DNA from 4 places in the Streptomyces nidicola genome. Region 4 is predicted to be linked to each of the others. Evidence: riboswitches for the same ligand, from Rfam matches in the RefSeq annotation. Region 4 holds a riboswitch; each other region holds the start of a gene.
What was found. Region 4 has a riboswitch for cobalamin ahead of ACOKM3_RS28470 (prenyltransferase/squalene oxidase repeat-containing protein). Riboswitches for the same ligand answer to the same signal wherever they lie in the genome.
Positions count from the first base shown of each region.

Region 1: another riboswitch for cobalamin. It lies ahead of metE (5-methyltetrahydropteroyltriglutamate--homocysteine S-methyltransferase); the one in region 4 lies ahead of ACOKM3_RS28470 (prenyltransferase/squalene oxidase repeat-containing protein).
Region 2: another riboswitch for cobalamin. It lies ahead of ACOKM3_RS31145 (cobalamin biosynthesis protein); the one in region 4 lies ahead of ACOKM3_RS28470 (prenyltransferase/squalene oxidase repeat-containing protein).
Region 3: another riboswitch for cobalamin. It lies ahead of ACOKM3_RS02575 (ABC transporter substrate-binding protein); the one in region 4 lies ahead of ACOKM3_RS28470 (prenyltransferase/squalene oxidase repeat-containing protein).

Region 1 is NZ_JBNBPI010000001.1:539,415-541,604, forward strand. It holds gene ACOKM3_RS02555 ((2Fe-2S)-binding protein) at 1-478, opposite strand, end outside; cobalamin riboswitch at 630-827, shown strand; gene metE (5-methyltetrahydropteroyltriglutamate--homocysteine S-methyltransferase) at 1,004-2,190, shown strand, end outside.
Region 2 is NZ_JBNBPI010000001.1:6,901,677-6,903,866, forward strand. It holds gene ACOKM3_RS31140 (cobyric acid synthase) at 1-150, opposite strand, end outside; gene ACOKM3_RS31145 (cobalamin biosynthesis protein) at 147-1,127, opposite strand; cobalamin riboswitch at 1,165-1,306, opposite strand; gene ACOKM3_RS31150 (hypothetical protein) at 1,386-1,607, opposite strand; gene ACOKM3_RS31155 (inorganic phosphate transporter) at 1,666-2,190, opposite strand, start outside.
Region 3 is NZ_JBNBPI010000001.1:544,387-546,576, forward strand. It holds gene ACOKM3_RS02570 (hypothetical protein) at 57-761, opposite strand; cobalamin riboswitch at 860-1,001, shown strand; gene ACOKM3_RS02575 (ABC transporter substrate-binding protein) at 1,032-2,087, shown strand; gene ACOKM3_RS02580 (FecCD family ABC transporter permease) at 2,084-2,190, shown strand, end outside.
Region 4 is NZ_JBNBPI010000001.1:6,307,969-6,310,158, reverse strand. It holds gene ACOKM3_RS28475 (flotillin family protein) at 1-576, shown strand, start outside; adenosylcobalamin-variant (AdoCbl-variant) riboswitch at 912-987, shown strand; gene ACOKM3_RS28470 (prenyltransferase/squalene oxidase repeat-containing protein) at 1,091-2,190, shown strand, end outside.

The DNA.
Region 1 (2,190 bases), 5.8 Mb from region 4:
TGGTGGTGAGGGCGTTCTCGACCGCCTCCAGGACGCCGTCCACCTGCTCGTGGACCGCGTCGGCGAGTGACGGGAGTTCCGCCGCGCGTCGGCCCTCGGGTCGGCGCAGCCGGATGGCCGAGCCCTCGCCCGACCACTCCACCGCGCTCATCGTCGGCACGATCCCGTGGACGAGCGCGCAGGCGAGGACCGGTGACCAAAGGCGGGCCGCGAGACCCAGGTGGGCGATGGAGACGCCGATACGGGGTTCGGGTGTGCGGTAGTGGTCGTTGACCGCCTGGGCCCGTTCGGCGAGCCCGGCGCGCACGAGCCGTGCGTCGGCGTCGACTTCAGCTTCAACTTCGGCTCCGGCTCCGGCTCCGGACGACCGCGTCGGGGCCGTGTCGAGGGCGAAGAATCCGCCGATCCGCGACACGTCGCGCAGCGCCTCGGCGACCTGTTCCGGCGCCACTTCCGTCTGCGCGAGCCGTTCGGGCATACCGCTTCCTCCCTCTCGCCGAGGAGTTCCGCACCGGTTCCTCGGGGCCGCCGTCGCCCGTGTTCGCGGCCATGATGCCATCCGGCGCCGAGCGGCCGGCGGGCCGGACGTTGTGGCGGCCGCCGGGCGCGGACCCGTAGGGTGAACGACGCAGCTGGTTCGCCCCGCCCGCCAGACGGGGCGTCGCAAGAGGGAACCCGGTGGGAATCCGGGACTGCCCCGCAGCGGTGAGTGGGAACGACCGCCGTCATACGCACTGGACTCCGGAACAGGGGTCCGGGAAGCGACGGTCACTAGGTGTCCGCCCTTTCGGGTGGGCGTGCCCGCGAGTCCGAAGACCTGCCGACTGCCCGCGCACGGACGAATCGTGCGCGGAGATCTCGGTGACCTCGAGGGCGGGTCGGCGTACACATACCGGCGGAAGGCCGCGCCTCGCAGCGCGCGGTCGCCGCCACGGTGGTGTCACTCCTTCGTGCCGCAGAAGCCTCCGGGATCCCAGGGATACGTCTCTCGAAGGAGATTTCCGTGACCACCAGGACCGCGATCACAAAGACCGCAGCCGCACGGGCCACCGTGTACGGCTACCCCCGCCAGGGCCCGAACCGCGAACTGAAGAAGGCGATCGAGGGCTACTGGAAGGGCCGCGTCGCCGCCGACACTCTCCGCTCCACCGCCGCCGAACTGCGCCGCGCCACCTGGCAGGACCTGGCCGCGTCCGGCATCGACGAGGTGCCGACCGGCGACTTCTCCTACTACGACCACGTCCTGGACACGACCATGATGGTCGGGGCGGTGCCCGAGCGCCACCGGGCCGCCGTCGCGGCGGACGCCCTGGACGGGTACTTCGCCATGGCCCGCGGCACCCAGGACGTCGCTCCGCTGGAGATGACCAAGTGGTTCGACACCAACTACCACTATCTGGTACCGGAGTTGGGTCCTGACACGGTGTTCACCGCCGATTCCGGCAAGCAGGTCGCAGAGCTGCGAGAAGCCCTCGGCCTGGGCCTTGACGGTCGTCCGGTGCTGGTCGGACCTGTCACCTATCTTCTCCTGTCGAAGCCCGCCCCGGGCGTGGCGGACGATTTCGATCCGCTCACCCTGCTGGACCGGCTGCTGCCCGTATACGCCGAGGTCCTCACCGACCTGCGCGCCTCGGGTGCCACCTGGGTGCAGCTCGACGAGCCCGCGCTGGTCCAGGACCGCACCCCGGCCGAGCTGAACGCCGCCGCCCGCGCCTACCGTGACCTCGGCGCCCTCGTCGACCGCCCGAAGCTCCTGGTCGCCTCGTACTTCGACCGGCTCGGCGAGGCCCTGCCGGTGCTCGCCAAGGCCCCCGTCGACGGCCTCGCCCTCGACTTCACCGGCTCCGCCGCCGCCAACCTCGACGAACTCGCCGCCGCCGGCGGCCTGCCCGGCAAGCGCCTCGTCGCCGGCGTGGTGGACGGCCGCAACGTCTGGGTCAACGACCTGGAGCGGTCCCTCGCCACGCTCGGCACCCTGCTCGGGCTCGCCGAGCGCGTCGACGTGGCCGCTTCCTGCTCGCTGTTGCACGTCCCGCTGGACGCGTCCGTGGAGCGGGACATCGAGCCGCAGATCCGGCGCTGGCTCGCCTTCGCCCGCCAGAAGACCACCGAGGTCGCCACCCTCGCCAAGGGCCTGACCCGGGGAACCGGCGTGGTCTCGGCCGAACTCGCTGCCAACCGCGCCGCGTT
Region 2 (2,190 bases), 590 kb from region 4:
GGTCACGAACGAGTTCAGGGACATGTTCTGCCCCTTGAACGGCGCGACCTTCACGCCCTGGCGCGCCAGCCACCGGCAGATCCCGGCGGTGACGACGCTCTTGCCCGCGTCGGAGGTGGTCCCCGCGACGAGCAGTCCGCCGCCCGTCATCGTCGCCCCCGCGCTCGTATCCGTCGCGCACCCACACAGACTCGCGCACCCACACAGACTCCCAACGCCAACAGAGACACCCGCCGCGACAAGCGCACGGCCCGATCCACATCACGCACCTCGACCGCCCGCCCCGGCGCGTTCAGCACCGGCCGGTGCTCGACCCGGCCGCCGTACGCCAAGGTCCCGCCGAGCCGCACCCCGAGCGCCCCCGCGAAGGAGGACTCGACGACACCGGCGTTCGGGCTCGGATGCCGCCCGGCGTCCGCCCGCCACGCGTCCAGCGCCTCCCGGGGGCGGCCACCGGCGAGGACGGCGAGCGCACCCGTCAGCCGGGCCCCCGGCCAGCCGGCCACGTCGTCGAGGCGGGCCGAGGCCCAGCCGAACCGCCGGTACTTCGCGGACTTGTGCCCGACCATCGCGTCGAGCGTGTTCACGGCGCGGAAGGCCACCAGGCCCGGAACCCCGCCGAGCGCGCCCCACACGAGCGCGCCCACGACGGCGTCGGAGGTGTTCTCGGCGACGGACTCGACGACGCCGCGGGCGATCCCGTCGGCGTCGAGCCCCTGCGGATCACGGCCGCACAGCCGGGGCAGCAGCTCCCGCGCGCGCTCCACGTCACCGGCCTCAAGGGCGGCCCCTACGCCGCGTGCCTCCCGGCCCAGCGAGGTCCCGCCGACGACGGCCCAGGTGGCGGCGGCCGTCAACGCGACGGAGGCGGCGGGGGAGCGGCGTACGGCACGGGAGGCGACGGCGGCGAGAGCGGCGGCGCCACCGGCACACACCACGGTGTGCAGGGCGCCCGCGCCACGGTGGTCCCGCCACAGACGGCGCTCGACGGCCGCGGCGGCGCGCCCGAATCCGGCGACGGGGTGCCCACGGCGCGGATCGCCGAGAAGAAGGTCGGCGAAGATTCCGGCGGCGGCACCGCACGCGTACACGCGCTCGTGCCGCCAGGTGCCGCGCGGGGCGAGCATGGCGGTAGGTGTCCTCACTCAGGGTGTCCACGCCCTGGTTCGACGAGACCGGCAGCGAGAGTTCCTGGCTCGCCCCTTTCGAGAAGGGGGCTCACAGTGGCGGGACCGCGCCGGATTCGCACCGGCTTCCTCAACTGCTGCCGTATATGGCGGGGGAAGTCCACCACGCTCCGAGTTGGCACGTCAACTTGCTGTTGATCACGCAAGCGGGGTGCGGGACGTCGCACGTCCCGCACCCCGCTCACGCAGACCTGGGTGTCAGGCCACGATCAGATAGATCCCGTAGGCCACAGCCGCCGCGCACAGTGCGAAGCAGGCGTACGCCCCGGACGTCGCGACCGCCGCCGAGCCACCGTCACGCGCCGCCGACTCCCGCTTGGAGAGGCCCACGATGCCGAGGGTGAACAGGCCGACGAGGGCCACGGTGACGACGAGAGAGACACCGAAGACGGAGCCGAGGGCCGCCCAGTCGATCTTCATTCCTGCCCTGCTTCCTTCTGAACTACGGCGCTGACTACGGCGCTGACTACGGCGCTGACTACAGCGTGGCGCCGGCGGGGCGCGCGGGGTCGTTCACCGCACCGGCCTTCGGCCGGTCGGCGACCTTCGCCTCGGACTCGACCGTCTCGATCGTGCCCACCGGCGGCGGGGAGACCGAGGCGATCGCGGTCGTCACGACGCCCGGGGCCTCCTGCGCGGGGGCGGTGTGCGGCGCGTCCGCCGTGACGTTGGTGTGGTCGATGGAGTTGCGGCGCGACAGCTTCCAGATGACCGCCGAGCCGGTCACGAGCAGCGCGGCGGTGAGGCCGATGCCCCACGGGCCCTGCTTGGTCAGGAACTCGGCGCCCGCGCCCACCAGGCCCGCGGCCGGCAGGGTCAGGCCCCACGCCACGAACATCCGGGTGGCGGTGGACCAGTGGACGACGCCGCCCTTGCGGCCGAGGCCGGCGCCCATCACACCGCCGGAGCAGACCTGCGTGGTGGAGAGGGAGAAGCCCAGGTGCGAGGAGGCGAGGATCGCGGTCGCCGCACTGGTCTGCGCAGCGAAGCCCTGCTGCGGCGC
Region 3 (2,190 bases), 5.8 Mb from region 4:
TGTGCGCACGGCCGATGCCCGAGGGTGCGGCGCAGCCTCGGGTGAACCGGCTGTCGTCAGGCGACAGCGTCCCCTGCGGGCGGGCCCCTGGAGGTGATCGTGTCGGCGAGGAGGAGGTCACGGGGCGTACGGTCGCGCCGCGTGCGGCGGACCTGGACGCGCGGCCGGTGCGGCGGAGCGGGAAGGCGGAGCGGGAGCCTCAAGGGCGCGACGATCCGCCCGACGAAGGACCTCGCGATGCGGAACGCGGCCTGCTCGCCGTACGCGAGCCAGAGTCCGCTCAGCACGGCAGCCAGGAGGTGGGCCACGAGCATGCCGGACGGTGACATGCCGCCCATGTCATGACCGTGCGATTCCATCTCGGGCATGTCCGCCATGCCGGCCATGCCATGCATGCCACTCATGCCGCCCATGGGGTCGGCCGGCATGGAAGCCGTGGGCACACGGCACAGCACCTGGTCCAGCCACCGGCCCGCGACGGAACCGCCGGACGCCGCCGGGTGCGCGAAGACCTGCGCCCACGAGAAGAAGAGATGAAGTGCCGCCTGTGCGGCCACGGCAAGACCCACGACCGGCAGGAGCCCACGCTCACGCCCGGCCGGCACACAAGCCGCCCCACCGATGACCACGAGGCCTGCGGCCAACGCCCACCAAGGCACGGTGTCACCGGACATGAGCGTGTGCGCGAGTGCTGTGAGCAGCACGCAGACGGCCGCGAACACCGCGGCCCGTCCGGCGCGGGCATCCCAGCCTGTAGTCATGGCGGTCCATCTTGGCATCCGTCGACCGGTGATCACCGGCAGGTGGTCAACTCCCCCACCGTCCGCCCGCTTTTGCTTCACCTTTGCCTTTCGCCCACCACTGCGTACTATCGCCTGGTCATCGCCGCGACGGGAGACAGGAAGCCGGTGCGAATCCGGCACGGTCCCGCCACTGTGACCGGGCAGCGCGAGCCAGCGCTGCGCGGGAGTCAGGTCACTGACCCGTCGCGGGCTTATTCCGAGGAGCGCGGACTCCGTAGGAGGCTTCACGTGTACGACGGTCCATGCCGTCCCCCTTCCCTTTCCCTCCCCCGGGTGCGACGACGGCGTGTCGTCGTGCGCTTCGGGGCCACCCTCGCCGCGCTGTCGGCGACGGTGCTCGCCGCCGGCTGCGGCCCGTCCGGGTCGGCCGCCGAACGCGCCGGCGGCCCGCAGTCGTCGATCACCAAGGGCTTTCCCGTCACCATCGACGACTGCGGCGTCAGGACGACGTACGAGAAGCCGCCTTCGCGCGTGGTGACCATCCATCAGCACCCCGTCGAACTCATGCTCTCCCTCGGCCTGAAGGACCGCATGGTCGGCACGGCGTTCCCCGACTCGGCCGTCCTGCCGAGCCTGCGCAAGGACTACGCGTCGGTTCCGAAGCTGTCGGCGAGGGCGCCCTCGTTCGAGAAGGTCCTCGAAGCCGAACCCGACTTCGTCTACGGCGGCTACTCCAGCGCATTCGCCGAGAAGGAGGGCCGTTCACGCAAGGCGTTCGCCGACGCGGGCATCGACACGTACCTCAACCGCGAGTACTGCGGCGAGAAGAACGTGACCATGCGGGACACCTACGCCGAGATACGCACCATCGGCAAGATCTTCGGGGTCCCCGACCGCGCCGACGCCCTCGTCTCCGACCTCCGCCACCGGGTCGAGAAGGCGAGCGCCGCCGTCCAAGACGAACCGGACGTCCCCGTGTTCGTGTACGACAGCGGAGACAAGTCCGCCTTCACCGCGGGCGGCAGAAGCCTGGGCACGCACCTGATCCACGAGGCGGGCGGCCGCAATGTCTTCGCCGATCTGGACGATGTGTTCGGCGACGTCTCCTGGGAGCAGGTGGTCGACCGGGGGCCCGAGGCCATCGCGATCTACGACTACGCGGGCGACAAGAGCGTGGAGCAGAAGAAGCGGTACCTGCTCTCGCAGCCCGCGCTCGCGGACGTCCCCGCCATCAAGCACAAGCGGTTCGTCGTGCTGCCGTTGACCGCGACCCTGGTGGGTGTCCGGTCGGCGTACGCGGTGGAGGGTCTGGCGCGCGGACTGCACCCGGAGAGCTTCAAGTGACGGCGTCCGTCGTGGGCGACAAGGAACCGGTCGACCAACGACCAGGTGGCAGACAGTCAACTGGCGCGCGTCGACGGCACGTTGGGCAGGGAGCGAGACTCAC
Region 4 (2,190 bases):
GCGGCTGCCCGTAAGCAGGCCGAGTACGCGCGGGAGACCGCGGTCGTGCAGGCCGAGTACAACGCGCAGGTCGACCGGGCCAAGGCGCAGGCCGAGCAGGCGGGCCCGCTCGCGCTCGCGCACGCCCAGCAGGAGGTCCTCGCGGCGCAGACGGAACTTGCCATGAAGCAGGCCGAGTTGCGGGAGAAGCAGCTGATCTCGGAGGTCGTGAAGCCGGCGCAGGCCGACGCGGAGCGCATCCGCGTGCTGGCCCTCGCCGAGGCCGAGCGGATGAAGATCCAGGCGGAGGCGGCGGCGTCGTACGACCGGGTCGCCCTCGACCGCATGCTCATCGACCAGCTGCCGCAGATCGTGAAGGAGGCGTCGGCGGGGCTCGCCGGAGCGAACGTCAACGTCCTGAACGGGGCGGACGGCCTGGGCGAGATCGCGGCGGGCCTGGTCGGCCAGGGCCTCACCATCCTCGACTCGGTCCGCAAGAACCTCTCCGGTGAGGGTGCGGACGGGTTCGGCTCGGCGGTCGAGCCCTACGTAGGCGCTCCGCGCGGCAGCGACGACGGCCCGGTCGACGTCCGCTGACCACCGGCACCGGCGTTACGGCCTCGGGGCTCCGCCCCGGCCCCCGCGCCTCAATCGCCGGCGGGGCTGAATTTGCCCACCCGCCGCAGGGCTCGACAGGCCCATCGCCGGCGGGGCTTGATCGGTCTTTCGCCGGCGGGGCTTGATCTATCAAGCCCCTGCGGCAATTGAGCAGCGGGGTCCGGGGCAGAGCCCCGAGGCCGTCACGCCGGTGCGGCATTTCCAGCCCCGCCGGCGTTTGAGGCGCGAGGTCCGGGGCGGAGCCCCGCGCGGGTGGCCGGGGCGGAGTCCGGGGGCCGGGGCCACCCCGCCGGGTACAGTAAAGACGTCGTCAGTACGTACGTACGAGGGGAAGCCGGTGCAAATCCGGCGCTGACCCGCAGCCGTGACAGCCGGAATGCCTCATACGTACGCGCTCGGCTCAGGACCGTCGAGGAATACGGAGCCGGAGCCGCCCGGTACCTCCGTGTGCCGCGCCGCCCCGCTCCCCGCAGGGAGAGGCACCCGCCCCACCATGAACATTCGCCGCAGCGCCGCGCTCGTCGCCGCGACCGTCGCCATCGGCGCCATGGGCGCGCAGGCCGCGAGCGCGGACAGTGCCTCCCCCTCGCCGAAGACGGCCGTCCCGTCGGGCCTCTACGGCAAGAGCGACCCCACGTACGACGGCGTCTGGCGGCAGTCCCTGGCGCTGGTCGCGCAGGACACCGTGGGCGTCAAGCCCGCCAAGAAGGCCGTGGACTGGCTGGCCGGGCAGCAGTGCGAGAACGGCGGCTTCGCCGCCTTCCGCGCCGAGCCCACCAAGCCCTGCGACGCCAAAACCAAGATCGACAGCAACGCCACCGCGGCCGCCGTCCAGGCCCTCGCCGCGGTCGGCGGCCGTGACGGCGAGGTCGCCAAGGGCGTCGACCGGCTGAAGAAGACCCAGAACGCCGACGGCGGCTGGGGCTACAGCCAGGGCATGGACAGCGACGCGAACTCCACGTCCGTCGCCATCGGCGCCCTCGCCGCGGCCGGTGAGAAGCCGTCCGAGGTGAAGTCGGGCAAGGGCAAGACCGGCACCGACGCCCTCGCGTCCCTCGCCCTCCCCTGCGCCAAGGGCAAGGACGGCGGCGCCCTCGCCTACCAGCCGGACAAGAAGGGCGAGCTCGCCGCGAACGCCGACGCCACCGCCGCCGGTGTGCTCGGCGCCCTCGGCACCGGCTTCGCACCCGGCAAGGGCACGGCCCCGGACGCGTACACCTGCGAGGACGGCAAGAGCGCGAAGGACATCGCGCACAACGGCGCCGTCTACCTCCAGAACCAGCTCGACACCCACCTCTACCTGAAGTCCCAGCTGGCCGGCGCCACGGACCAGCCCGACTACGGCAACACCGCCGACGCGGTCACCGCCGTCGCAGCCGCGGAGGGCGTCAAGGCCACGAAGGACTCGTACACCTGGCTGGAGAAGAACGCGAAGGGCTGGGCCGCGCAGACCGGACCCGCCGCCTACGCCGAGCTGATCTTCGCGGCGCACGCCACCGGCAACGACCCCCGCGACTTCGGCGGCACGGACCTGGTGAGCGCGCTCAACAAGACCGGCCCGGAGCCCGCCTCCACGAAGTCGTCCGCTTCGGA